2 linked regions of the Thiocapsa rosea genome follow. The protein of the gene in region 1 binds, or shares a complex with, the protein of each later gene. Links are inferred from orthologs where the notes say so. Each region holds a gene or a part of one and is shown on either strand. Other genes may lie near its edges. The genes, in order: BDD21_RS17165 and dsbD.

Region 1 (6,319 bases):
TGCTGCAGGTGTCAAAGTGACGCAATCGGGCATGCGCCGCGCCCGATCGGCATAATCGCTGCACCTGCAGCTGTCGAGATCCAGAAGCGCGCAGGCGACGCGCGAATAGATGATGTCCCCGGTCTCCTCTTCCTCGAACTTCTCGAGACAGCATTTCGCGCAGCCGTCGCAGAGTGACTCCCACTGCTCGGGGCTCATGGCCGAGAGCGGGGTCGTCTCCCAGAATCTCGCCACGCCTTCATCGGGGCCTCTATCGGGGCCTTCATCGGGTTCGCGCATGTCGGGCATATCCACAGGTTGCTGATGTCGCCTATCTTGACCGATCCGGAGGGTCGATGCACCCCGTCGCGGGCGGGCCGTCGGTTGGATCTCAAGCCGTCGTATCCGATCTCGGGCTTCGCGATCTGGCCTCATCGGACCGATGACCGCCTTTGTGGACTTGACTTTTTTGCGAACCCGGATCGACTCGCAAAGACGTTATGCACACCGACAGATGTCTCCCGAGGGGTCGCTCGGGAGCCTCGGGCCTTCATCGTTCATTTTTCGGGAGAATCTTTAAGCCATTGTTTTTATTATTCTCATACGGGCCCTGTTGGTCAAAGGCTTTCGAAGAAACAGTCACATGGGCACTGCGCTCATTCCCCACTGCACAACTCGCCCACAGACTTATCCACAGGCTGATGCTGCCTTTTCCGGGGCAACAGGGCTGGCTAAACCGCGTCCAGAGCGAGATGCGCACTTTCGAGTGAGTTCGGCGTTTGGTGCATCCACGGCCCTTGGCTGGAACGCGGTTTAAAACCATATCTTTTTTAATTTCTTAAACCGCGCCGGCTCCAGCGTTTGTCAACTCAGCCGAGGCGGATCCCATCCAAAAACATCGCATACCGCGGAGGGCGCGGTTTAAGATGAACATGACCTTGCCTCGGTCGAAGACCGGATGCCGATACTCCATCGGAGGAAGACACCATGCCGCAGACTCTGATCAAGACTCCCATCGGCCCGATCGGCATCCACTGGAACGGCGAGACCTTGACCGGCGTTGATTTGGACCCGCCGGACGGGGGAGCCGAAGCGGGATCGGAAACGATGCCGTCCGCCATCCGGCAACAACTCGCGGCCTATTTCGAGCAGGCATCGGCCGGTTTCGATCTTCCGATCGTGCTGATCGGCACCGATTTCCAGCAACGCGTCTGGGCCGAGCTGCGTCGGATCCCCGCAGGCGAGACCCGCACCTACGGCGAGATCGCGCGAGAACTCGGAAGCGCCCCGCGCGCGGTCGGACAGGCCTGTCGCGCCAACCCCTGTCCGATCGTGGTGCCCTGCCATCGGGTGGTCGCGGTCAACGGCCTCGGCGGGTTCTCGGGCGATACGAGTGGACGTAAGCTCGAGGTTAAGCGCTGGCTGCTCTCGCATGAGGCCCGTAAACCGCGTCTGTGCTCTCAACAGCCGTTTGAGTCGGACCCTCTGCCGGAGGATCCCCGTGGACTTTTCCCTGACGCGGTTTAGATGAAAAAGAAACAAAAAATTAAATACTTAAGAGCCGTCCGTGCCGGCATTTGCGGGCTGCCGCAAGGTCGATACCGGATGATGCCCTCGGGTCTTGCTCCCAAGGTCGGTCACCCGAAACATCACTCGCTCGTGACATCCGCTCTGCGGTGTCACGCATGCCCCGGGGCGCTCTGCGCCACGTTCTGCGATGGCCGGCGGAGTGCCGTAGGGTGGACATGCGCTGTAGGGTGGACAAGCGCAGCGCAGTCCACCAACGCCGGTGCAGGACTCGGTGGACTTCGCTCTCGCTCGTCCACCCTACCGGCCCGGTTTGTGAACATCGCCCAACCGGGGATGATGACCTCGCATCTCACAGGAGACGCGGTTTAATGCCTCCGGATTCGGGGGTCATCGAGGGTTTTGCCGATGCACTCTGGCTCGAGCGGGGTCTGAGTCCGAATACGCTGGCGGCCTATCAGTCGGATCTGCGTGCCTTCGCCGCCTGGGTCGCGCGCGAGCGTGGTCGCTCGCTGATCGAGGCGCAGCGGTTGGACCTGCTGGATTATCTGGTCGTTCTCTCGCAGGAGGGCCGTAAGCCGCGCTCGAGTGCGCGTCTGTTGTCCTGTCTACGCCAGTTCTATCAGTATCTGCTGCGGCGCGGTGTGATCCGCGACGATCCGAGCGCCCGTGTCAAGGCGCCGAAGCTCGGTCGACCTCTGCCCAAGAGTCTGAGCGAGCTTGAGGTCGAGGCGCTCTTGGGTGCACCCGATACCGCCGATGCGCGGGGGCACCGGGACCGAACCATGCTCGAGGTACTCTACGCGAGCGGTCTGCGGGTGACCGAGCTGGTCACCCTCACGACCGGGCAGGTCGGTCTGACGCAGGGCGTTGTGCGGATCGTCGGCAAGGGCGATAAGGAACGGCTGGTGCCGCTCGGAGAGGAGGCGACATCCTGGCTGCTCGACTATCTGCGCGGACCCCGTGCCGAGCTGCTCGGCGGTCGCGTGACCGAGTATCTCTTTCCGACCTGCCGCAGCGAGTGCATGACGCGCCAGGCGTTCTGGCTGTTGATCAAGCGCTACGCGCTTGAGGCGGGCGTCTTCAAGCCCCTCTCGCCCCACACCCTGAGGCACGCCTTCGCCACGCACCTACTCAATCATGGCGCGGATTTGCGGGTGGTGCAGATGCTCTTGGGTCACAGCGACCTTTCAACCACACAGATCTACACCCATGTTGCCCGTGAGCGCTTAAAGCAGCTCCATGCGCGCCATCATCCACGGGGCTGAACCGGAACGAGGGCGGTGCGGTGCGCGAGCGGTTCGCTTTTGGCGGGTTTTCTCGCACAATGGCCGTCTTCGGTGATTTGCCTGTGGAGCTAGAAAACCTATGCCATCGTTCGACATCGTCTCGGAAACCGACCTGCAGGAAGTCCGCAACGCGGTCGACCAGGCCAACCGGGAGATCGACACCCGGTTCGACTTCAAGGGGGTGAAGGCGAGTTTCGAGCTGAGCGACGAGAAGATCCTGATGATCGGCGAGCAGGAATTTCACCTGCAGCAGATGATGGATATCCTCCGTCAAAAGCTGGTCAAACGAAAGATCGATCTCGCATCGCTCGACCCGGGCGACCCCGTCTCGAATCTCAGCGCGGCCCGACAGGAGATCGCACTCAAACAGGGTGTCGACAGCGAGACCGCCAAGCGCATGGTCAAGGCCGTCAAGGCGAGCAAGACCAAGGTGCAGGCCCAGATTCAGGGAGACCAGGTCCGTGTCTCCGGAAAAAAACGCGATGACCTCCAGGAAGCGATCGCGCTGCTGCGCGGCGAAGATTGGGGTCTGCCGATCCAGTTCACCAACTTCAGAGATTGAATATCCAATGACCAAAGCCAGAATTTCCGGGCTCGCCCTCGCAGTATTGATGCTCGCCGCGGGCTCCGCATCGGCATCGCCCGAGAAGACCATTCGGGATGCGCTCGGCAAGATCGTACCGGGCATCGAGATCGACAGCGTGACGGCCTCACCCGTGAAGGGGCTCTACGAGGTCATGGTCGGCACTCAGCTCATGTACGTCACCGCCGACGGGCGTTATTTTGTCGACGGGCGGATCGTCGATCTGACGACGCGCGAGGACATGACCGAGCCGCGCTTGGCAGGGGCACGCAAGACGCTGGTCGACGGGGTCGGCGAATCTCAAATGGTCGTCTTCGGGCCGGCCGACGCCAAGCACACCGTGACCGTCTTCACTGACATCGAGTGCGGCTATTGCCGCAAACTGCACGGCCAGATCGACGAATATGCTCAAGAGGGGATCCGGGTCCGTTACCTCTTCTATCCGCGCGCCGGGCAGGGCAGTCCAGCGTACACCGAGGCCGTGTCGGTCTGGTGCGCCGGCGATGCCGCCGCCCAGCGTACAGCTATGACGGACGCAAAGGCCGGTAAGGCGATCCAGGAGAAGACCTGCGAGAACCCGGTCGACGCGCACATGGCGCTCGGCGCGGAACTCGGCCTGCGCGGGACCCCGGCGATCCTCACCGAGACCGGCGAGATGATCCCGGGCTACGTGGAGCCCAAGCGTCTGGCGGCCCAGCTCAACGGGGCGCCTGGATCCTGAGCCTCGATCCTCGGGTGCAGGCGATCACTTCGACGCGATACATGGTGGCGTCGTGACGGCTCTTACCCTTGAATATGCCTGGCGCACCGACCGCGGCCGCGTGCGTGCGGGCAACGAGGATGCCGTGTCCGTCGACCCCGTCCTCGGCTTCCTGATCGTGGCGGACGGCATCGGCGGCGCCCGGGCGGGCGAGGTCGCAAGCGCACTGGCGGCGGAGGTCATCGCCAAACGTTTCAGAGAGGACATGGCCGATCGCCTCCATCCCGACACGGCGAAGGCATTTGTCGAGACGGCGATCCAGGACGCCAATGTCGCCATTTGGACACTGAGCAAAGCCGAGCCGGATCTCTCGGGGATGGGCACAACCGTGGTGGTCGGAGCCGTCGGAGACGATTGGCTGGCCTTCGGCTACGTGGGTGATTCGCGACTGTATCGTTTGCGCGAGGGGCGATTGGAGCCGCTTTCGCGGGACCATTCCTTTATTCAGGAGGTCGTCGACCAGGGCTTTTTCAGCACGCGCGAAGACGCACGCCGCTACGGTATCGGAGCGAACATCCTGACTCGAGCACTCGGCTCGTCGCCGAAGGTCAAGGTCTCGGGCGGGGTTGCGGATCTCGCACGCGGCGACATCTTTCTCTTCTGCACCGACGGACTGACCGGCATGGTCCCGGAGGACTGGCTATGTCAGGTCCTCACGGCGAGCTTCGGGAACGATCTCGAACCCGCCGCCGAGGCGCTGGTGCGTCTGGCGAACGAGCGAGGCGGGACCGACAACATCACCTTGGCCCTGCTGCGGGTCGGCGGACCCTCGACCGAACCCCGCTAAGCAACGATTCAAAAACAACCGAAACATGTCGGACGGCTAGCGATGCGTCGCGTTCTCGCATCTGTCTCGTTGTCGGTCTCGTTGTCGTTGTCGTTGTCGTAATCGTAATCGTAATCGTAATCGGATTCCGGATGACCTCGATTACGACAACGACAACGACAACGACAACGAAAAACCCCGCGATTGATTGCAGGCTGGGGTGAGCTTGCGAACCCCAGCCGCTTCTGCCGCTTCTGGCTCCCACGCTCCGGCGTGGGAGCATGGTCGCGACGCTCCAGCGTCCCGTCCCGTCTCTTTCAATGCTCGCCGAGCCCCGCGCGCCTAGCTTCTGGCTCCCACGCTCCGGCGTGGGAGCAAGGCAGCGACGCTCCGGCGTCGCGTCTCCAATGGCACGCCGAGGCAAGTCATGCGCCGGGAGTTTCCAGCCGCGCGCGGTCGGCACGGGCCGGGGCTTAGCGCGGTGATCCTGCCACGCGACGCTGGAGCGTCGCGACTGTGCTCCCACGCTGGAGCATGGGAGCGAGAGCAAAACCTCGTCGGCCCGCATCGGCCGACGGTCCGCACCGCGGACCCGATCTCGAACCAGATCCACTCAAGCGCCCCTGGACGGCACGTCGCGTGTCCATCAAACCCTGCAGGGGATTAGAGTGCGGCCATCCCCCGTCACAGGAGCCCCGCATGACCGACACCGCCGAGCCCACCCCGCGCAGCGACCACGACAGCCCCTGGAAGGAGGCCCTGGAGGGCTACTTCCCGGAGTTCCTCGCCCTGCTCTTTCCGCGCATCCATGCCGGCATCGATTGGTCCCTCGGCTACCGCTTCCTCGACAAGGAGTTCCAGCAGATCGTGCGCGACGCCGACACCGGCCGCCGCTATGCCGACAAGCTCGTCGGCCTGCACTGTCTCGACGGCCAGCCCGCTTGGGTGCTGGTCCATGTGGAGGTGCAGGGCGAGCCCGAGACGGCCTTCGCCGAGCGCATGTTCGTCTACAACCACAAGATCCGCGACGCCCACGGCGTGCCCGTCGCCAGCCTCGCCGTGCTCGCCGACACCGATCCGCGCTTCCGCCCCGAGCATTACCACGACGACCTCTGGGGCTGTTCGGTCGACTTTCGCTTCCCCGTGGTCAAGCTCATCGACTGGGACACCCCCGAAGCCTGGCCCGCGCTGGAGGCCAGCGAGAACCCGTTTGCCCTGGTCGTCATGGCCCAGATCCGCGCCAAGGCCACCACGGATGCCGAAACCCGTAAAGCCTGGAAGTTTCGCCTGATTCGCCTGATGTATGATCGTGGCTACGCGCGCAAGACCATCCTGGAGCTGTTTCGCGTCATCGATTGGATGATCCAATTACCCGCAACCTTGGAAACCGCCTTCCGCCAAGAGATCTTCACCTA
Region 2 (16,934 bases), 2.2 Mb from region 1 along the record:
CGCGTTACAGGAACGACCTCAAAGGCAATGTGCTGGACGAGGGCACCCTGTACGTGGCCCGTTTCAACGAAGACGGCAGCGGCGACTGGCTTGCGCTCGACATCGGTGATCAGGACTTCCTCGCGGCGGCTGCCGCAGCAGGCGTGGATTTCCGGGATCAGGCCGACGTATTGGTCAACACCCGCTTGGCAGCCGATGTCGTCGGGGCGACCAAGATGGACCGGCCCGAGTGGGGGGCGGTGCATCCGCGGACCCGCGAGGTCTATATGACCCTCACCAACAACACCTCGCGCACCGAGGACAACATCGACGCAGCGAACCCGCGCGCGGTGAATCGGACCGGACACATTCGTCGGCAGTTTCACGAGCAACTGGCCGGACAGCGGCGCCGTATACCGGCATCCGGGCGATCCCGACGTGATGTCGAACCCCAACGGCCCGCGCCCGCGCTCGGCAACCATCGTCATCACCCGCGAAGACGGCCGCGTTGCGGGGCTGTGAGGCAGCGGCTTACGCCGCTAACGGGATCAACATCGGGCAGGGACGCCCATCCTCGTCATGCTTCGCCTGTCGCGCCGGTCGACCTCTTGACCGAGTCCGCCGATGCGGGCCCGGGTGTTCCTGAGTTGAACTTAAAATGACGCGTATCGCTCTGGACGCGGTTTAAGAGTTGAGTAGCTGCCGCCGCCAGCGTTGCCGAATCCACCAGACCAGTCCGCCAAGCAGTGCCAGGATCAGCAGCATCCAGCCGATCTGACGGAAGTCGTGCTCCAAGACCGATTCACCGAGAAGGATAAAGATGGCGGCGTAGATCATCGAGACGATCAGGGATACCCAGAAATAGACGGGAAAGGTTAAGCCGCTCAGACATAAGAGGTAGGTCTTGAGTGTTCCGGGGACTCCGGGGGCGGCCTTGACCAATAAAGCGAATCGAATTGCCTGTGCGGGGGAGGTCAGCTCGGGGAGCTTGAAGGATGTCCTAGCGAGCCGGGATTGTATCCAAGGACGCAAGTTCGTGTGGGCGAGCCACCAGCACAGAACCAGATTGGCCGCCATGCCGAGCCCCGAGCCGACGAGCGCGGTGCCTGCGCCGAAGGTTGCTCCCGCGAGCAGATAGAAGGGCGAGGTCGGAAACCCGATGGCGGGAAGGACCGCAAGCAGCAGGAAGAAGGCCAATGGGTCGGCGGTGCTCGTCCATTCCCAGAAGGCGGTATGGTCCCAATCGTAGGCGATCCACAACCACCATCCGATGAGCGCCAAGGTCAGAACGCCGAACAGACGAACGGACCAGACAACCCACGCCCGTCGTTTTGGCGCATCCGACCGCTCGCGTGCGCGCCCGGCGCCGGAGAATCGCCCAAGACAACCGCATCGCGTATCGCCGCGTTTCGATCCGCGTCCGATCCTATCGCCTGGAACGGGCTGCAGCGCCGCCACGGCACCGCAGCCCGGCGGTACGATCAGCGGTGTGGTGTCTCGGGGGGCGTGATCGTGATCGAGAGATTTTTTGGACATCGTTCGACGGCGCTCTTACGTTGATTCCACGGCCAGGACGTTGCTTGCCCGGCGATCGGCGTGATGTTGCGACCTCATGATAGGACCGCTTGCGACATTGGAAAATCCAATCTGAACGCGCGGCAAAAGCGGGTCCAGCGCACGGTCCGGAGGTGCGGCCGTTCGTCGAAGGCGCGCCGGTTCGGCACACGAGGGATCCATCAAAGACAGACCACGGCCTCCGGGCTATATCGTGAAACGCGCTGATTGGTTGTCCCACCGGTTTCCACTGCGCCGCTTCAGGTCCCGGTATCGACGCCATCGGCGGGCCCGCGGGCGGCGCCTATGTCGGTGTTGTCTGGAGTCTTGCGTCGCCGCCATTCCGGTTGCAGCGGGATACCCCGAGCGCCGCGGAGACGCGAGAAGGGGAACGGGGCGCGGTCGTCGACACAGGTCAGGTATCCGGCGATGTCACCCATGTAGGCAGACAGGCCTTCGTTGATGCTGCGCAATAGATCCATCGGGCGACCGAAGAGCACGATGGCAAGATATTGCAGGATAGCGATACCGAAGATGGTGTAGTTCAATATCTCGAAGAGGATGAAGAACAGCGCCATCAACAGGCCGCGTAGCAGCGTCACGCCGATGCGCTTGAAGATGTCCGGATGATCCGCGAACTCGCGGCTGTAGCCGTCTTGGGGTTGCGGTACCTCTGCGGCGGATCGGTGGGTTGGCGAGCCGTGGTCCAGTCGACGATGGTTCGGGGACTTCTGGTGCAGATCGTCGGGCCCGCGTCCAGGGTTGGCTGGTTGAATCAAAATAAACCTCCGGTTTGGTTGGGCAGTCCACGTTGGGATGGATGCCCGAAATAGTTTACCCAACCAGTGGCGGCGTATCAGCCCGAGGGGGCGTTTGCGGTGTAGGTATCTGACGCGGTCTCGAACTCACTCGTAATTCATCATCTCGCTCTGGACGCGGTTTAGATCCAACAAAAAAGCCCCGCCCCGGTCGATCACCGGGGCGGGGCTTTTATCTGCGAATGGACGCAGACGGGCAGGCTTACATCATGCCCATGCCGCCCATATCGCCCATGCCGCCCATTCCGCCGCCGCCCGGCATCGGGGCGTCGTCCTTGGGCTCGTCGGCGATCATGGCCTCGGTGGTGATCATGAGGCCGGCGACCGACGCGGCGTTCTGAAGCGCCGAACGGGTGACCTTGGTGGGATCCAGGATGCCCATGTCGACCATGTCGCCATATTCGCCGTTGGCGGCGTTGTAACCGAAGTTACCCGTGCCTTCGACGACCTTGTGCAGGATGACGGACGGCTCGCAGCCGGCGTTGGCGACGATCTGACGCAGCGGCTCTTCCATGGCGCGACGCGCGATGGTGATGCCGACGTCCTGGTCGTGGTTGGCACCGGTCAGGCCCTTGACCGCGGTCTGGGCACGGACGAGTGCAACACCGCCGCCGGGGACGATGCCTTCTTCGACGGCCGCACGGGTGGCGTGCAGGGCGTCTTCGACACGCGCCTTCTTCTCCTTCATCTCCATCTCGGTTGCGGCACCGACCTTGATGACGGCAACACCGCCGGCCAGCTTGGCAAGACGCTCTTGGAGCTTTTCCTTGTCGTAGTCGGAGCTGGTCTCTTCGACCTGGGCGCGGATCTGCTCGCAACGCGCCTTGATGTCGATCTCGGAGCCGGCGCCGTCGATGAGGGTGGTCTCGTCCTTGGCGACCTGCACGCGCTTGGCGGTACCCAGATCGTTCAGGGTCGCCTTCTCGAGCGACAGACCGACCTCTTCGGAGATCACGGTCGCGCCGGTGAGGATGGCGATATCCTGCAGCATGGCCTTGCGACGGTCACCGAAGCCCGGGGCCTTGACCGCACAGACCTTGACGATGCCGCGCAGGGTGTTGACCACCAGGGTGGCCAGCGCCTCGCCTTCGACATCTTCGGCAACGATCAACAGCGGACGGCCCGCCTTGGCGACCGACTCCAGCACGGGAAGAAGCTCGCGGATATTGGAGATCTTCTTGTCGTGCAGGAGGATGAAGGGGTCATCCAGCTCGGCGCTCTGGCTCTGCTGATTGTTGATGAAGTAGGGCGAGAGGTAGCCGCGATCGAACTGCATGCCCTCCACAACATCCAGCTCGTTGTGCAGGGAGGTGCCGTCCTCGACGGTGATGACGCCTTCCTTGCCGACCTTCTCCATCGCCTCGGCGATGATCTGGCCGATCGACTCATCCGAGTTGGCCGAGATGGTGCCGACTTGGGCGATCGCCTTGCTCTCGGTGCAGGGCTTGGAGAGGTTCTTGAGCTCCTCGACGGCGGCCTCGACGGCCTTGTCCATGCCGCGCTTCAGGTCCATCGGGTTCATGCCGGCCGCGACGGCCTTCAAGCCTTCGCGGACCATGGCCTGAGCCAGAACGGTCGCGGTGGTGGTGCCGTCGCCGGCGATGTCGGAGGTGTGGGAAGCCACTTCCTTCACCATCTGGGCGCCCATGTTCTCGAACTTGTCGCTGAGTTCGATCTCTTTGGCGACGGACACGCCGTCCTTGGTGACGGTCGGGGCGCCAAAGGACTTCTCCAGGACCACGTTGCGGCCCTTGGGACCCAGCGTGACCTTCACGGCGTTGGCGAGGATGTTGACACCCTCCATCATACGGGCACGGGCTTCACCGCCGAACTTGACGTCTTTTGCACTCATAGTGTTGATCCTTGATTCGATGCTTTGGAATTCGATGCTGTAGGGGATGCGGATCGAGCCAGCACGGCTCGCTCACGGGGCTTACGGCTGGCTTGGATGCGGGCTTCCCGGAGGGGAAGCACTCGGCATCAGCCTTCGACGACACCCATGATGTCTTCTTCGCGCATCACCAGGAAATCGTTGCCGTCGAGCTTGACCTCGGTGCCGGAATACTTGCCGAACAGGACGCGGTCGCCGACCTTCACATCCAGCGGACGGCTCTCGCCGTTGTCGAGGATCTTGCCCTTGCCCACGGCGATGATCTCTCCCTGGATTGGCTTCTCGGTGGCGGAGTCCGGGATCACGATGCCGCCGGCGGTCGTGCGCTCTTCTTCCATGCGACGGACAACAACGCGGTCGTGCAGGGGACGAATCTTCATGTGGTGGTCTCCTCGTGCGGTTGACGGGTTCGGAGCGCAGGTGAGCAGTCCGTTTCGGCCCGCTCTGTTAGCACTCATCTCAAACGAGTGCTAATAGTAGAGCCTTATCCTCGTCTGTCAAGCGCCGGAGGGTTCGACGGGCCTCAATCTTCGCGGCGGTAGTCGCCCTCGATGACCCTTGGACCCTCGGCACCTCCGGGAGGCGTGCCGGGCCGGACCGGGATCACACGGACATAGCGCCCGACGATCCAATGCCGCAGGGGCGGGACGAGCAACAAAAACCCGATCGTGTCGGTCATAAAGCCCGGAAGGAGCAGAAAGAGTCCCGCAACGAGGAGCAGCGCGCCGTCCAAGACCTCCAAGGCAGGCACTTCACCGCGGTCGGTCATCTCGCGCACCCGCATGAGCAGGCCGAAACCTTGGTGGCGGACCAGCCAGATCCCGACGATGGCGGTGAGGATGGCCAGGGCGATGGTCGGAAACGCCCCGATCTCGGAGCCGACCTGGATCATGATGTAGATTTCGATCATCGGAATTCCGATGATGATCAGTAGAAACAAAAAAGGCACGATAATGGTCTCCCGAAGTGGTCGGTCGGTCCGCGCTCGGTCGACCGAGTTCCCTTAAACCGACAAACATTATGGTAGAAGTAGGTCGATCCGTTGCAGGATAGTGGAACCCCGAACCTTATGAAACGCCGCCGAGCCGCCGCATGACGGCAGACCATCGCCTGATCTTCTGTACCTGCCCCGACGAGACCACAGCCGGGCGTATCGCCGAGGCGTTGGTTGACGAGCGCCTTGCTGCCTGCGCGAATCTGCTGCCGGGCATCATCTCGATTTACCGTTGGGCGGGGCAGATCCAGCGCGATCCCGAGGTCTTGATCCTGATCAAGACGACGACCGAGCGCGTCGCCGCATTGACCGAGCGCCTGCGCGAATTGCATCCCTACGAGATTCCGGAAATTATCGCGGTCCCCGTTACCGAGGGACTCCCCGACTATCTGAGCTGGGTAACGACATGCACCGACCACAACGACTGAGCCCCTGGATCGGGGCCGCCGTCGAACGGCGCCAAACCGCCATCGACAACACCGCCACCGAACAAGAGGATCCGGAGCATCGGCCGTCGCGCGTGACATCCACCGCGAGACGGCTCTTAAGCGTCGCCTTGGCCTGGTTGCTCCTCGCCGCGGCGGCGCCGACAGCGCTGGCGGAGGACGAATTCCTGATGCCCGATCAGGCCTTCCGCATCTCGGGCGAGGCGGACGGACCGGACGCGGTGCGGGTGCGTTGGGAGATCGCCGACGGCTACTACATGTATCAGAGTAAGTTCGGGTTCCAGGCGGACACCGTCGGGATCTCGACCGGCGGCCCGCAGATGCCCGCCGGGCAGACCAAGGAGGACGAGTTCTTCGGCAAGGTCCAGGTCTACCGCGACAGCGTCGAGATCCGGGTGCCGGTCACGCGCGCGACCGGCGCAGGCAACTTCCTGACCCTCGAGGCCACCTCGCAGGGCTGCGCCGATGCCGGGCTCTGCTACCCGCCGCATCGCCAGCGCCTGTTGCTCGAGCTGCCGGAGATGGCTGCCGCAATGCCTGCCGCCGCCGAGACCGTCACCGCCGCCGAGGCCCCGTTACCGATTCAGGGCAAGCCATCTCCGAAGGCATTGGCGGGCTTCGGCCAGTCGCTCGGCCTGGGTGCGGACGACGACATCCTCCCCGCCGAGGAGGCGTTCCTCTTCTCGGCCGAGGTCGCCGGCCCGGACCGGCTGCAACTGACCTGGGACGTCGCCGAGGGAACCTATCTCTACAGTCACATGCTCGAGCTCGCGCTCGAGGACGGAAGCGAGGTCGCCATCGGGCCGTTCGAGCGGCCCGTCGGCGACATCAAGAAGGACTCCATCCTTCCCGACGGCAGCGTCGGCGATATCGAGGTCTATCACGACCGGGTCGATCTGACCCTGCCCCTGCTGCGCGGGTCGAGCGAGCCGACCGAGGTGACCCTGGTCGCCAAGTACCAAGGCTGCGCCGAGATCGGCATCTGCTATCCGCCGCAAACGCAGAGGGTGACCTTGAGCTTGCCGGAGGCGCTGGTGACGGCGGTTCTGCCGACGGCCGCAGCGGCGGCCACGACGGTCGATGCGACGCCGGCAAATGCCGAGTCGGTTGTGGACGACACGGTCTCCGAGCAGGACCGGATCGCTTCCGTCCTCGCCAACAGCGGTGTGTGGGTGGTGATTGCGGCCTTCTTCGGGTTCGGGCTCTTGCTCGCTTTCACGCCCTGCGTCTTCCCCATGATCCCGATCCTCTCGGGCATCATCGCCGGACAAGGCCCGAACATCACCACGCGCAAGGCATTCACGCTCTCGTTGGTCTATGTCCTGGCGATGGCCCTGACCTATACGGTTGTCGGCGTGCTGGCGGGGCTCTTCGGCGCGAATCTGCAGGCCGCCTTCCAGAACCCCTGGGTCCTGACCTCCTTCGCGTTGATCTTCGTGCTGCTCGCGCTGTCGATGTTCGGCTTCTATGACCTGCAGCTGCCGTCGAGCTTTCAGTCCAAGCTTGCCGAGATCAGCAACAAGCAGGAAGGCGGCACCCTGATCGGCGTGGCCATCATGGGCCTGCTCTCCGCGTTGATCGTCGGACCCTGCGTGGCTCCGCCGCTCTTCGGCGCATTGATCTACATCAGTCAGACCGGGGACGCGGTGCTCGGCGGCATCGCCCTGTTCGCGCTGAGTATGGGCATGGGCGTGCCTCTGATCGCCATCGGCACCTCGGCCGGCAAGCTGCTGCCGCGCGCCGGCGGCTGGATGGATGCGGTCAAGGCGGTGTTCGGTGTCGCCCTGCTCGGCGTGGCCATCTTCATGCTCGAGCGGATCCTGCCGCCGGCGGTCGCGATGCTGCTGTGGGGGCTGCTGCTGATCTGCTCCGCGGTCTACATGGGCGCATTGACCCAACTGCCGCAGGCTGCAAGCGGCTGGAGCAAGCTCTGGAAGGGGCTCGGCGTCTTCCTGCTCATCTACGGCGCGCTCATGCTGCTCGGCGCGGCGGCCGGAGGGAAGGACACGGTCCAGCCGCTGCGTGGGCTCGCCGTGGGCGGCGGCGGTGGTGGCGCCGCGGAGGCGGTCTTTACCACCGTGAAGACGGTCGAGGATCTCGATCGCGAGGTCGCCAAGGCCGGGGCGCTCGGCAAACCGGTCATGTTCGACTTCTATGCGGACTGGTGCGTGACCTGCAAAGAGCTGGAACGCTACACCTTCAGCGATCCCGCCGTGATCGCGGAGATGGGCCGGTTTGTCCTGCTCAAGGCCGACGTCACGGCCAACGACGCGGATGATCAGGCCCTGATGAAGCACTTCGGCATCATCGGGCCGCCCGCGATCCTCTACTTCGACACCGCCGGGCAAGAGCTCAAGAACTATCGTTTGGTCGGCTTCAAGCCCGCCGATGCCTTCGTCGAGCACCTGCGCAGAGCCGTGCCATGAGCGCCGTTCGGGTTGGGATGGTCATTCTGCTTGCGGGTGGGATCAGTGTCGGGGCCGCCATCCTCGGCCAACGCTGGATCGAAGCGCCCAAGCGCGATGCGGGATTGTCGGTCCGCCAATCCGCGCCTCTTCAGACCTTGCCCGACTTCGGCCTAACCGACCTCGCCGGGCTGGAGGTCAGCAGCGAGGCGTGGGCCGGCAAGGTCGTGGTGATCAACTACTGGGCAAGCTGGTGTCCGCCCTGCGTGCGCGAGATGCCGCTCTTTATTCAAACCCAGGAGGCGCTGGGCGAAGCCGGCGTGCAGGTCGTCGGGATCGCCGTGGATCGCCTCGAAGACGTCGAGAAGTTCGTCGCCGACTACCCGGTCAACTACCCGATCCTGATGGCCAACCCGGAGGCGGTGGCCCTTTCCAAGCGTCTCGGCAACCGGGTCGAAGGGCTGCCCTTCACGGTCATTTTCGACCGCCGCGGGCGCCGCGTCTTCAGCCGCACCGGCGAGATCACGGCCGCCGAGCTCAAGGTCGAGCTCGACGCGCTGGTCAAGGCGGAGGATCGTCCGGCACCCGACGAGGACGCGTCTTAGCTGGACAACATCGCGTAAAATCCGCACAATTCGCGCCGATTTGCTGCCGATCCCAAAAGGACCGGCGGGTACACTGAGTCTCGGACGCGTTGGAGCACATTGACCGGATGGCGGCGATCCTGGTTCTGAACGGACCCAACCTCAACCTGCTCGGAACCCGCGAGCCGGAGCATTACGGCCGCACCACGCTGGCGGAGATCCACCAGGGCCTGGAGGATGCGGCTCGGGCTCAGGGCTTCACGCTGGAGTGCATTCAGAGCAACGCCGAGCACGTCCTGATCGAGGCGGTCCACCGTGCCGCGCACGACGGGGTTCGCTTCATCATCCTGAATCCCGCCGCCTTCACCCACACCAGCGTTGCCCTGCGCGATGCGCTGCTCGGGGTGGGGATTCCCTTTATCGAGGTGCACCTGTCCAACGTGCACGCCCGGGAGCCGTTTCGGGCCCATTCCTATTTCTCCGACATCGCCGTCGGGGTGATCAGCGGACTCGGGGCCGAGGGCTACTTTTCAGCATTGCGCGCGGCGGCCGGTCGGCTCGCGCCGGACCTTTCCAACGAGAACCATTGACCATGGATATCCGCAAGGTAAAGAAGCTGATCGAGCTGTTGGAGCAATCCGACGTCGCCGAGATCGAGATCCACGAAGGCGAGGAATCGGTCCGCATCAGCCGACACGGCAGCGGCGCCATGCCGATGTACATGCCTCAAACCATGCCGATGGGCATCGGCGCCGCGCCGGCTGCGGCGTCGGCAGCCGGAAAGGCATCCGATGATGACGATGCCGAGGAGATGGAAGGCGAGGTCGTGCGCTCGCCGATGGTCGGCACCTTCTATCGCGCGCCGTCTCCCGGCTCCAAGTCGTTCGTCGAGGAAGGCCAGACGGTGAAGTCCGGCGATACGCTCTGCATCATCGAGGCGATGAAGATCCTCAACCAGATCGAGTGCGAGCAAGGCGGTACCATCAGACGTATCCTGGTCGAGAACGGTCAGCCGGTCGAATACAACCAGCCGCTGTTCGTCATCGAATAAGGGCGGAGGGCAATGCCCCCGTCGTCAAGCGTAGGCGCCCTCCCCCGGTGCGCCTCGCCTCCTCCAGCAAAGACATCGCCACCATGCCTGCAATGATCGAGAAGGTCCTGATCGCCAACCGGGGCGAGATCGCGCTCCGGATCCTGCGCGCCTGTCGCGAGCTGGGCATTAAGACGGTCGCGGTGCACTCCGAAGCGGACCGCGACCTCAAGCACGTCCTCTTGGCCGACGAATCGGTCTGTATCGGCCCGGCCGCATCGTTGCTCAGCTATCTCAACGTGCCGGCCATCATCAGCGCGGCCGAGGTGACCGACACGGTCGCCATCCACCCCGGCTACGGTTTCCTCTCCGAGAACGCCGATTTTGCCGAGCGGGTCGAGCGCTCCGGCTTCATCTTCATCGGCCCGCGACCCGAGACGATCCGCCTGATGGGCGACAAGGTCTCGGCGATTGCCGCCATGAACAAGGCCGGCGTGCCCTGCGTGCCCGGCTCCGATGGCCCGCTCGACGACAACAAGAAGCGCACCCTCGAGATCGCCCGCCAGATCGGCTATCCCGTCATCATCAAGGCATCCGGCGGCGGCGGCGGCCGCGGCATGCGGGTCGTGCATTCCGAGGCGACCTTGCTGAACGCCATCTCCCTGACCAAGGCGGAGGCGGCCGCGGCCTTCAACAACGACATGGTCTACATGGAGAAATATCTGGAGAACCCGCGTCATGTCGAGTTCCAGGTGCTCTCCGACCAGCACGGCAACGCCATCCATCTCGGCGAGCGCGACTGCTCGATGCAGCGCCGCCACCAGAAGGTTGTCGAAGAAGCGCCCGCGCCCGGCATCACCGAGGCACAACGCCGCGAGATCGGCGAGCGCTGCGCGGAGGCCTGCCGCACCATCGGCTATCGCGGCGCCGGCACCTTCGAGTTCCTCTACGAGGATGGCTGCTTCTATTTCATCGAGATGAACACGCGCGTGCAGGTCGAGCACCCGGTCACCGAGATGATTACGGGCGTGGACATCGTCAAAGAGCAGATCCTGATCGCCGCCGGCGAGCCGCTGCGCTACAAGCAGGACGACATCGTGATCCGCGGGCATGCCGTGGAGTGCCGTCTCAACGCCGAGGACTCGGAGACCTTCATGCCGAGCCCCGGCAAGATCACCGAGTTCCATGCCCCGGGCGGCCCCGGCGTGCGGCTCGAAACGCACATCTATACCGGCTACACGGTGCCGCGCTATTACGACTCCATGATCGGCAAGCTGATCACCCACGGCGAGGATCGCGAGTCCGCGATTGCGCGCATGTGCAATGCGCTGCGCGAAACCGTAATCGACGGGATCAACACCAACATCAAGCTGCAGCGTTCGATCCTGAGAGACGGGGCGTTTCTGGCGGGCGGGGCGAATATCCACTATCTCGAAAAGAAGCTCGGCATGTAGGACTGAACCGCGTGTCGAGCGACATGGGATGTTCGGGGTCAGGCCAGCCTCGGCGCGATTCGATGGTTTGGCGCGACGCGATTCAGGGAGGTTAAGGTGATTTCCGGGAATAGTCATCCCGACAGCGAGTGCCTGGAAGGCATCGAGTCCTTGATGCCGTCACCCTCTCGTCCATGCCTCTTGGGTTCCCCAACCGGACGCAAGACTTCGGCCCCACACCCGGGTAAGCCGACTTCAGTCGGCCCCCGGGGAGGCGGACTTCAGTCCGCCGTGCGGGCGTGCTCGGGGGGGCCGACTGAAGTCGGCGTACCCGTGCGGTCGCGGTCGGCGACCTGGACACTGCCGATGTGGCCGAAACGATGATCGAGGCTGACAACGACAACGACAACGACAACGACAACGACAACGATAACGATAACGACAACGAGTAAATTTTTTTCCGGATATCACCTAAACCGCGTCCAGAGCGACATGCGTCATTTTCACGTTTCGTTCAGCGTTAGGGGCTTCCTCGATCTTGGCGAGACGCGGTTTAAAAGCAGTGAATGCTTGTGCCGGCTTCGAGGCAGTTGGCTCTCGGGGCAGAATCGGACTCCGCTCGGTCACCACGCAATATAGTCAACTTTCTATCTTCTTAAACACTTAAATCGCGTCCGCTCCGGCGCATGTGGACTCGTACGAGGTCGAGACCGAATGAACACTGCGCATATCCTGCGGGACGCGATTTAAATGGGCTGGCTGCAGCTTTCCATCGAGGTCTCGAAGCCGGATGCGGAGCAGATCGCCGCCTTCCTGGAGGATGCCGGCGCTCTATCCGTGACCCTCGCCGATGCTGCGGACGAGCCTCAGCTCGAGCCTGGGCCGGGGGAAACACCGCTTTGGTCGCAGGTCAAGATCTCGGCGCTGTTCGATGCGGATGCCGAGAGCGAGGCATTGGTCGGCCGCTTGGTCGATCAGCTGGCTCGTGAGCATGGCTCCGGTCGTGCCTGCGCGCCTCTTGTCGAGCGGATCGAGGATCAGGTTTGGGAGCGCGTCTGGCTCGACACCTTCAAGCCGACCCGCTTCGGTCGGCGTCTCTGGGTCTGTCCGCACGGACAGGATCCGGATGATCCCGAGGCCATCGTCGAGGCCGTCGTCGTTGCGCTGGATCCGGGTCTGGCCTTCGGGACCGGGCATCATCCGACCACCGCGCTTTGCCTGGAGTGGCTCGACGGGACCGACCTGGACGGCAAGACGGTCCTGGATTACGGCTGCGGCTCGGGGATCCTGGCGATTGCGGCGCTGCGCTTGGGCGCTGCACGTGCGATCGCCGTCGACCATGACCCTCAGGCGCTGGAGGCGACGCGGGACAATGCCCTCGCCAACGGGGTCGCCGACCGCCTCGCGATCTACGGACCGGACGAGGTGCCCGAGCTGATGGTCGACGTGACCGTCGCCAACATCCTCGCCGAGCCGCTGATGTCGCTGGCCCCTCGGCTCGTCGCGTCGCTGCGGCCCGGCGGCGTGCTGGCCGTCTCGGGCGTACTCGCCAATCAGGTGGAGGGCGTCCGCGCGGCCTATGCCGAACCGATCGCGCTCGCGCCGACACGCCTGCGCGAGGATTGGGCGTTCATCTGCGGGACGCGTTTGTAGGTACGGGGGGGTTGTTCGTTGGCTGGAGCGCGGGGTTCGCTCCGAGGATCCCGACCTCATCCCGGTTCCTTTGAATCGTTTCGAGGCATTGCTCATCGGACCGGCCGGAGCTGGTAGGGTGGACTGCGCTGCGCTTGTACACTCTATCGCCAGGATCAACGACCTCGCCGGTTTGGAAACGAAGGCTCGCTTCGAAACATGCCTGGTTCAATCGCACCGACGGTATCGACTCCTCCCATGCACCGCGCCTTCACCATCGGCCCACACCGATTCGAGAACAATCTAATCCTCGCGCCGATGGCCGGGATCAGCGATCGGCCGTTTCGCGTGCTCTGTCGGCGCCTGGGGGCGGGACTTGCGGTCGCCGAAATGGTCTCGTCGAACACTGCGCTTTGGGGTACGCGCAAGTCGGTGCGGCGGCTGGACTACGCGGGCGAGGCCGGTCCGGTATCGGCGCAGATCGTCGGCGCGGATCCGCTCGACATGGCCGAAGCGGCCCGGATCAATGTCGACCTTGGCGCCGACATCGTCGACATCAACATGGGTTGTCCTGCGAAGAAGGTCTGCAAACGCGCGGCGGGCTCCGCGCTGTTGCGCGACGAGGTCCTGGTCGGGCGGATCCTGGAATCGGTGGTCGCTGCGGTCCCCGTCCCGGTCACCTTGAAGATTCGCACCGGCTGGTCGCCCGAGACCCGCAATGCCGTGCGGATTGCGCAGATCGCGCAGGAGTCCGGGATCGCCGCCTTGACTGTTCACGGGCGTACGCGCGCCTGCAGTTACGGGGTGCCCGCCGAGTACGACACGATCCGTGCCATCCGTGCGGCCGTGTCGATACCGCTGATCGCCAACGGCGACATCGCGAGCCCCGAACGGGCGAAACAGGTCCTGGACTGCACCGGTGCCGATGCTATCATGATCGGACGCGCGGCCCGGGGGCGTCCCTGGATCTTCCGCGACGTCGCGGCCTACCTAACCTCGGGTACCCTGCCGGTCGAGCCGCAAAGGCACTGGATCCATGCGCTCCTGCGCGAGCATCTCGATGCCTTGTATCAGTTTTACGGCGCCCATGCCGGCGTGCGGATCGCACGCAAACACATCTCCTGGTACTGCCGTCACTTACCGGGTGCAGCGGCCTTCAGAGACATCGTCAACGGGACACAAACCCCGGCGGAGCAGTTGTCGCGGGTCGCCGCGTTCTTCGAGCAATGCCCCGAAACGGAGAATCAAGCAGCATGAATTCAGTCGCCTTGGACACTGTATCCGAACCGACATCGACGGGGCTGCACGTGGTGGAGGCGGGTCGCACCGATCCATTGAGCAAGTGTGTGGAGGATGCCCTGCGCTTCTATCTGGAGAACATGGCCGGCCATGACGTGGCCAACCTTTACGCCCTGGTGCTCGAGGAGGTCGAGCGCCCCATGTTCGAGACCGTTCTGGACCACACCAACGGCAACCTGAGCCACGCAGCGAAGATCCTCGGCTTGACGCGTGCCACCCTGCGCAAGCGGCTCGCCGCTCACGGGATCGAGCGCGCGCGCTGAACCCGCATCGTCGGCCGCACCGCCGGCCTCCTTTCAGATCATCAGACCCGGATCGACCCACATGCAATCCATTCATCGCGCCCTGATCAGCGTGTCCGACAAGACCGGCTTGGCCGCTTTCGCCCGCGAGCTTGCAGCCAAAGGTGTGGAGATTCTCTCCACCGGCGGGACCGCTCGACTCCTGACCGAAGAGGGCATCCCCGTCACCGAGGTCTCGGACTACACCGGCTTTCCCGAGATGATGGACGGTCGGGTCAAGACACTGCATCCGCGCATCCACGGCGGAATCCTCGGTCGTCGCGGCGTCGATGATCGGGTCATGCGCGAGAACGAGATCAAGCCGATCGATCTGGTCGTCGTGAATCTCTACCCCTTCGAGCAGACCGTGGCCGATCCGGCCTGCGACCTGGCCACGGCCATCGAGAACATCGACATCGGCGGCCCGACGCTGCTGCGCGCCGCGGCCAAGAATCACGCGAGCGTCACCGTGGTGGTCGATTCGGCCGACTACCCGCGCATCGCCGCCCAGATCGCCGAGCACGGCGGGGTGAGTGAGGCCACGCGCTTCGATCTGGCAGTCAAGGCCTTCGAGCACACCGCCCGCTACGACGGCGCGATCGCGAACCATCTCGGCGCGCGGCTCGCGACCGACGTGCCCGGTGCCTTCCCGCGCACCCTGAGCCTGCAGCTCGGCCGCAAGCAATCCATGCGCTACGGCGAGAATCCGCATCAGAACGCGGCCTTCTACGTCGAGTACGGCGACCTGGAAACCAGCATCGCCACCGCCAGCCAGATCCAAGGCAAAGAGCTGTCCTACAACAACATCGCCGATACGGATGCGGCGCTCGAGTGCGTGAAGCAGTTCTCCGAGGGTCCGGCGTGCGTCATCGTCAAACACGCCAACCCCTGCGGCGTCGCCCTGGGCGCCAACCTGCTCGAGGCCTACGAGCGCGCCTACAGCACGGACCCCGAATCGGCCTTCGGCGGCATCATCGCCTTCAACGGCGAACTCGACGGCGAGACCGCCCGAACCATCGTCGAGCGTCAATTCGTCGAGGTCATCATCGCCCCCCGCGTGACCGCCGAGGCGAGCGCGGCGGTCGCGGCCAAGAAGAACGTCCGTCTGCTCGAATGCGGCGACTGGGACAGCGAGCTGGTGCATCGACTCGACTTCAAGCGGGTCAACGGCGGGCTCCTGGTCCAGGATGCGGACCTGCGTCTGACCGAGTCGCTGAAGACCGTCACCGAGCGCGCGCCGAGCGAGCAGGAGCTGGCTGACCTGCTCTTCGCCTGGCGGGTCGCCAAGTTCGTCAAATCCAACGCGATCGTCTACGGCCGCGACGCCATGACGATCGGTGTCGGCGCCGGCCAGATGAGCCGTGTGAACTCCGCTCGCATCGCCGCCATCAAGGCCGATCAGGCGGGTCTCGTGGTCGCCGGCGCCGTCATGGCTTCGGATGCCTTCTTCCCCTTCCGCGACGGGATCGACCAGGCCGCGGCGGCAGGGATCACGGCCGTGATCCAACCCGGCGGCTCCATGCGCGATGAAGAGACCATTGCCGCGGCCAACGAGCATGGGATCGCGATGGTCTTCACGGGGATGCGGCACTTCAGGCATTGAACCGCGTCCGGCCCGACATGCAGTGTTTTCGTTTCGGCTTGGCCTCGGAGCAACCAACTCACGCCGGAGTCGACGCGGTTCAAGAGATTTTTATTTTTAATGATTTGAACCGCGTCGACTCAGAGTTCTCGGGTCACTCCGACATTGATCTACACCATCACCTCCTTGACTGACACAGGACGCGGTTCAATGGGCATTCATCCGACGGCCATCATCGAAGAAGGCGCCGAGCTGCATCCCTCGGTCAGTGTCGGCCCCTATTCGATCATCGAGTCCGGGGCCGTCATCGGCGAAGGCTGTCGGATCGAGTCGTGCGTGCGCATCTTCGGCACGACGCGGATGGGTGCGCACAACCGCGTCTGTCACGGGGCGACGCTCGGCTCGGAGCCTCAGGATCTCGGCTTCAAGCCGGAGCTTGCGCGCCCGCTCGTGATCGGCGACCACAATCACTTCAAGGAAGGGGTGAACGTCAGTTGCGGCATCAAATCCGAGGCGGGCACACTGATCGGCAGCCACAACTACTGGATGGCCTTCTCGCATGCAGGCCATGACTGCATCGTCGGCGACCACAACATCTTCGCCAACACGGCCACGCTCGCCGGTCATGTCGAGGTGGCGGATCGGACCTTCCTCTCGGGGCAGGTCGCCGTGCATCAATTCTGTCGGATCGGCGCCTACGCGATGGTCGCCGGGGTGACGGGTGTCGCGCAGGACGTGCCGCCGTTCGCCTTGGTCGACGGTCACCGGGCGCGCATCGTGGGGCTCAACGTGGTCGGCTTGCGCCGCGGCGGTTTCTCGCAGGAGCAGCGCACGCGCATCAAGGCCGTCTATCGGCTGGTCTTTCGTTCCGGTCTGCGCTCCGGCGAGGCACTCGCCCGAGCCGAGCAGGAGTATCCCGGACCCGAAACCCAAGCCATCGTCCAATTCATTCAGTCGAGCCGACGCGGCGTCGTCTCGTTTTAAACCGCGCCGGCTCCAGTGGTCG

What was found.
Region 2: the proteins of BDD21_RS17165 (region 1) and dsbD are in contact, whole or in part, in a crystal structure (PDB 1JZD), measured with the Escherichia coli proteins. The link is inferred for Thiocapsa rosea from one-to-one orthologs.

Annotation. Positions count from the first base shown.
Region 1 is NZ_RBXL01000001.1:3,803,913-3,810,231, forward strand. What follows is about bases 2,431-5,231. They hold BDD21_RS17165 (DsbC family protein), read left to right. Parts: upstream 2,431-3,364; coding sequence 3,365-4,099; downstream 4,100-5,231. Other genes in these bases: xerD (site-specific tyrosine recombinase XerD), read left to right, coding at 2,431-2,774; BDD21_RS17160 (YajQ family cyclic di-GMP-binding protein), read left to right, coding at 2,875-3,357; BDD21_RS17170 (PP2C family protein-serine/threonine phosphatase), read left to right, coding at 4,152-4,925. Also shown: BDD21_RS17145 (YcgN family cysteine cluster protein), read right to left, coding at 1-279; BDD21_RS17150 (methylated-DNA--[protein]-cysteine S-methyltransferase), read left to right, coding at 967-1,506; more of xerD, read left to right, coding at 1,878-2,430; BDD21_RS17180 (RpnC/YadD family protein), read left to right, coding at 5,604-6,319. UniProt on the Escherichia coli protein: Acts as a disulfide isomerase, interacting with incorrectly folded proteins to correct non-native disulfide bonds.
Region 2 is NZ_RBXL01000001.1:1,648,535-1,665,468, forward strand. The notes cover bases 5,255-8,375. They hold dsbD (protein-disulfide reductase DsbD), read left to right. Parts: upstream 5,255-5,642; coding sequence 5,643-8,108; downstream 8,109-8,375. Other genes in these bases: cutA (divalent-cation tolerance protein CutA), read left to right, coding at 5,335-5,664; BDD21_RS07570 (TlpA family protein disulfide reductase), read left to right, coding at 8,105-8,375. Outside these bases: BDD21_RS07535 (VTT domain-containing protein), read right to left, coding at 664-1,515; BDD21_RS07540 (DUF4389 domain-containing protein), read right to left, coding at 1,794-2,312; groL (chaperonin GroEL), read right to left, coding at 2,554-4,203; co-chaperone GroES, read right to left, coding at 4,332-4,622; BDD21_RS07555 (FxsA family protein), read right to left, coding at 4,766-5,152; more of BDD21_RS07570, read left to right, coding at 8,376-8,692; aroQ (type II 3-dehydroquinate dehydratase), read left to right, coding at 8,800-9,261; accB (acetyl-CoA carboxylase biotin carboxyl carrier protein), read left to right, coding at 9,264-9,722; accC (acetyl-CoA carboxylase biotin carboxylase subunit), read left to right, coding at 9,815-11,155; prmA (50S ribosomal protein L11 methyltransferase), read left to right, coding at 11,885-12,787; tRNA dihydrouridine synthase DusB, read left to right, coding at 13,025-14,023; BDD21_RS07600 (helix-turn-helix domain-containing protein), read left to right, coding at 14,020-14,328; purH (bifunctional phosphoribosylaminoimidazolecarboxamide formyltransferase/IMP cyclohydrolase), read left to right, coding at 14,390-15,949; lpxA (acyl-ACP--UDP-N-acetylglucosamine O-acyltransferase), read left to right, coding at 16,139-16,912. UniProt on the Escherichia coli protein: Required to facilitate the formation of correct disulfide bonds in some periplasmic proteins and for the assembly of the periplasmic c-type cytochromes.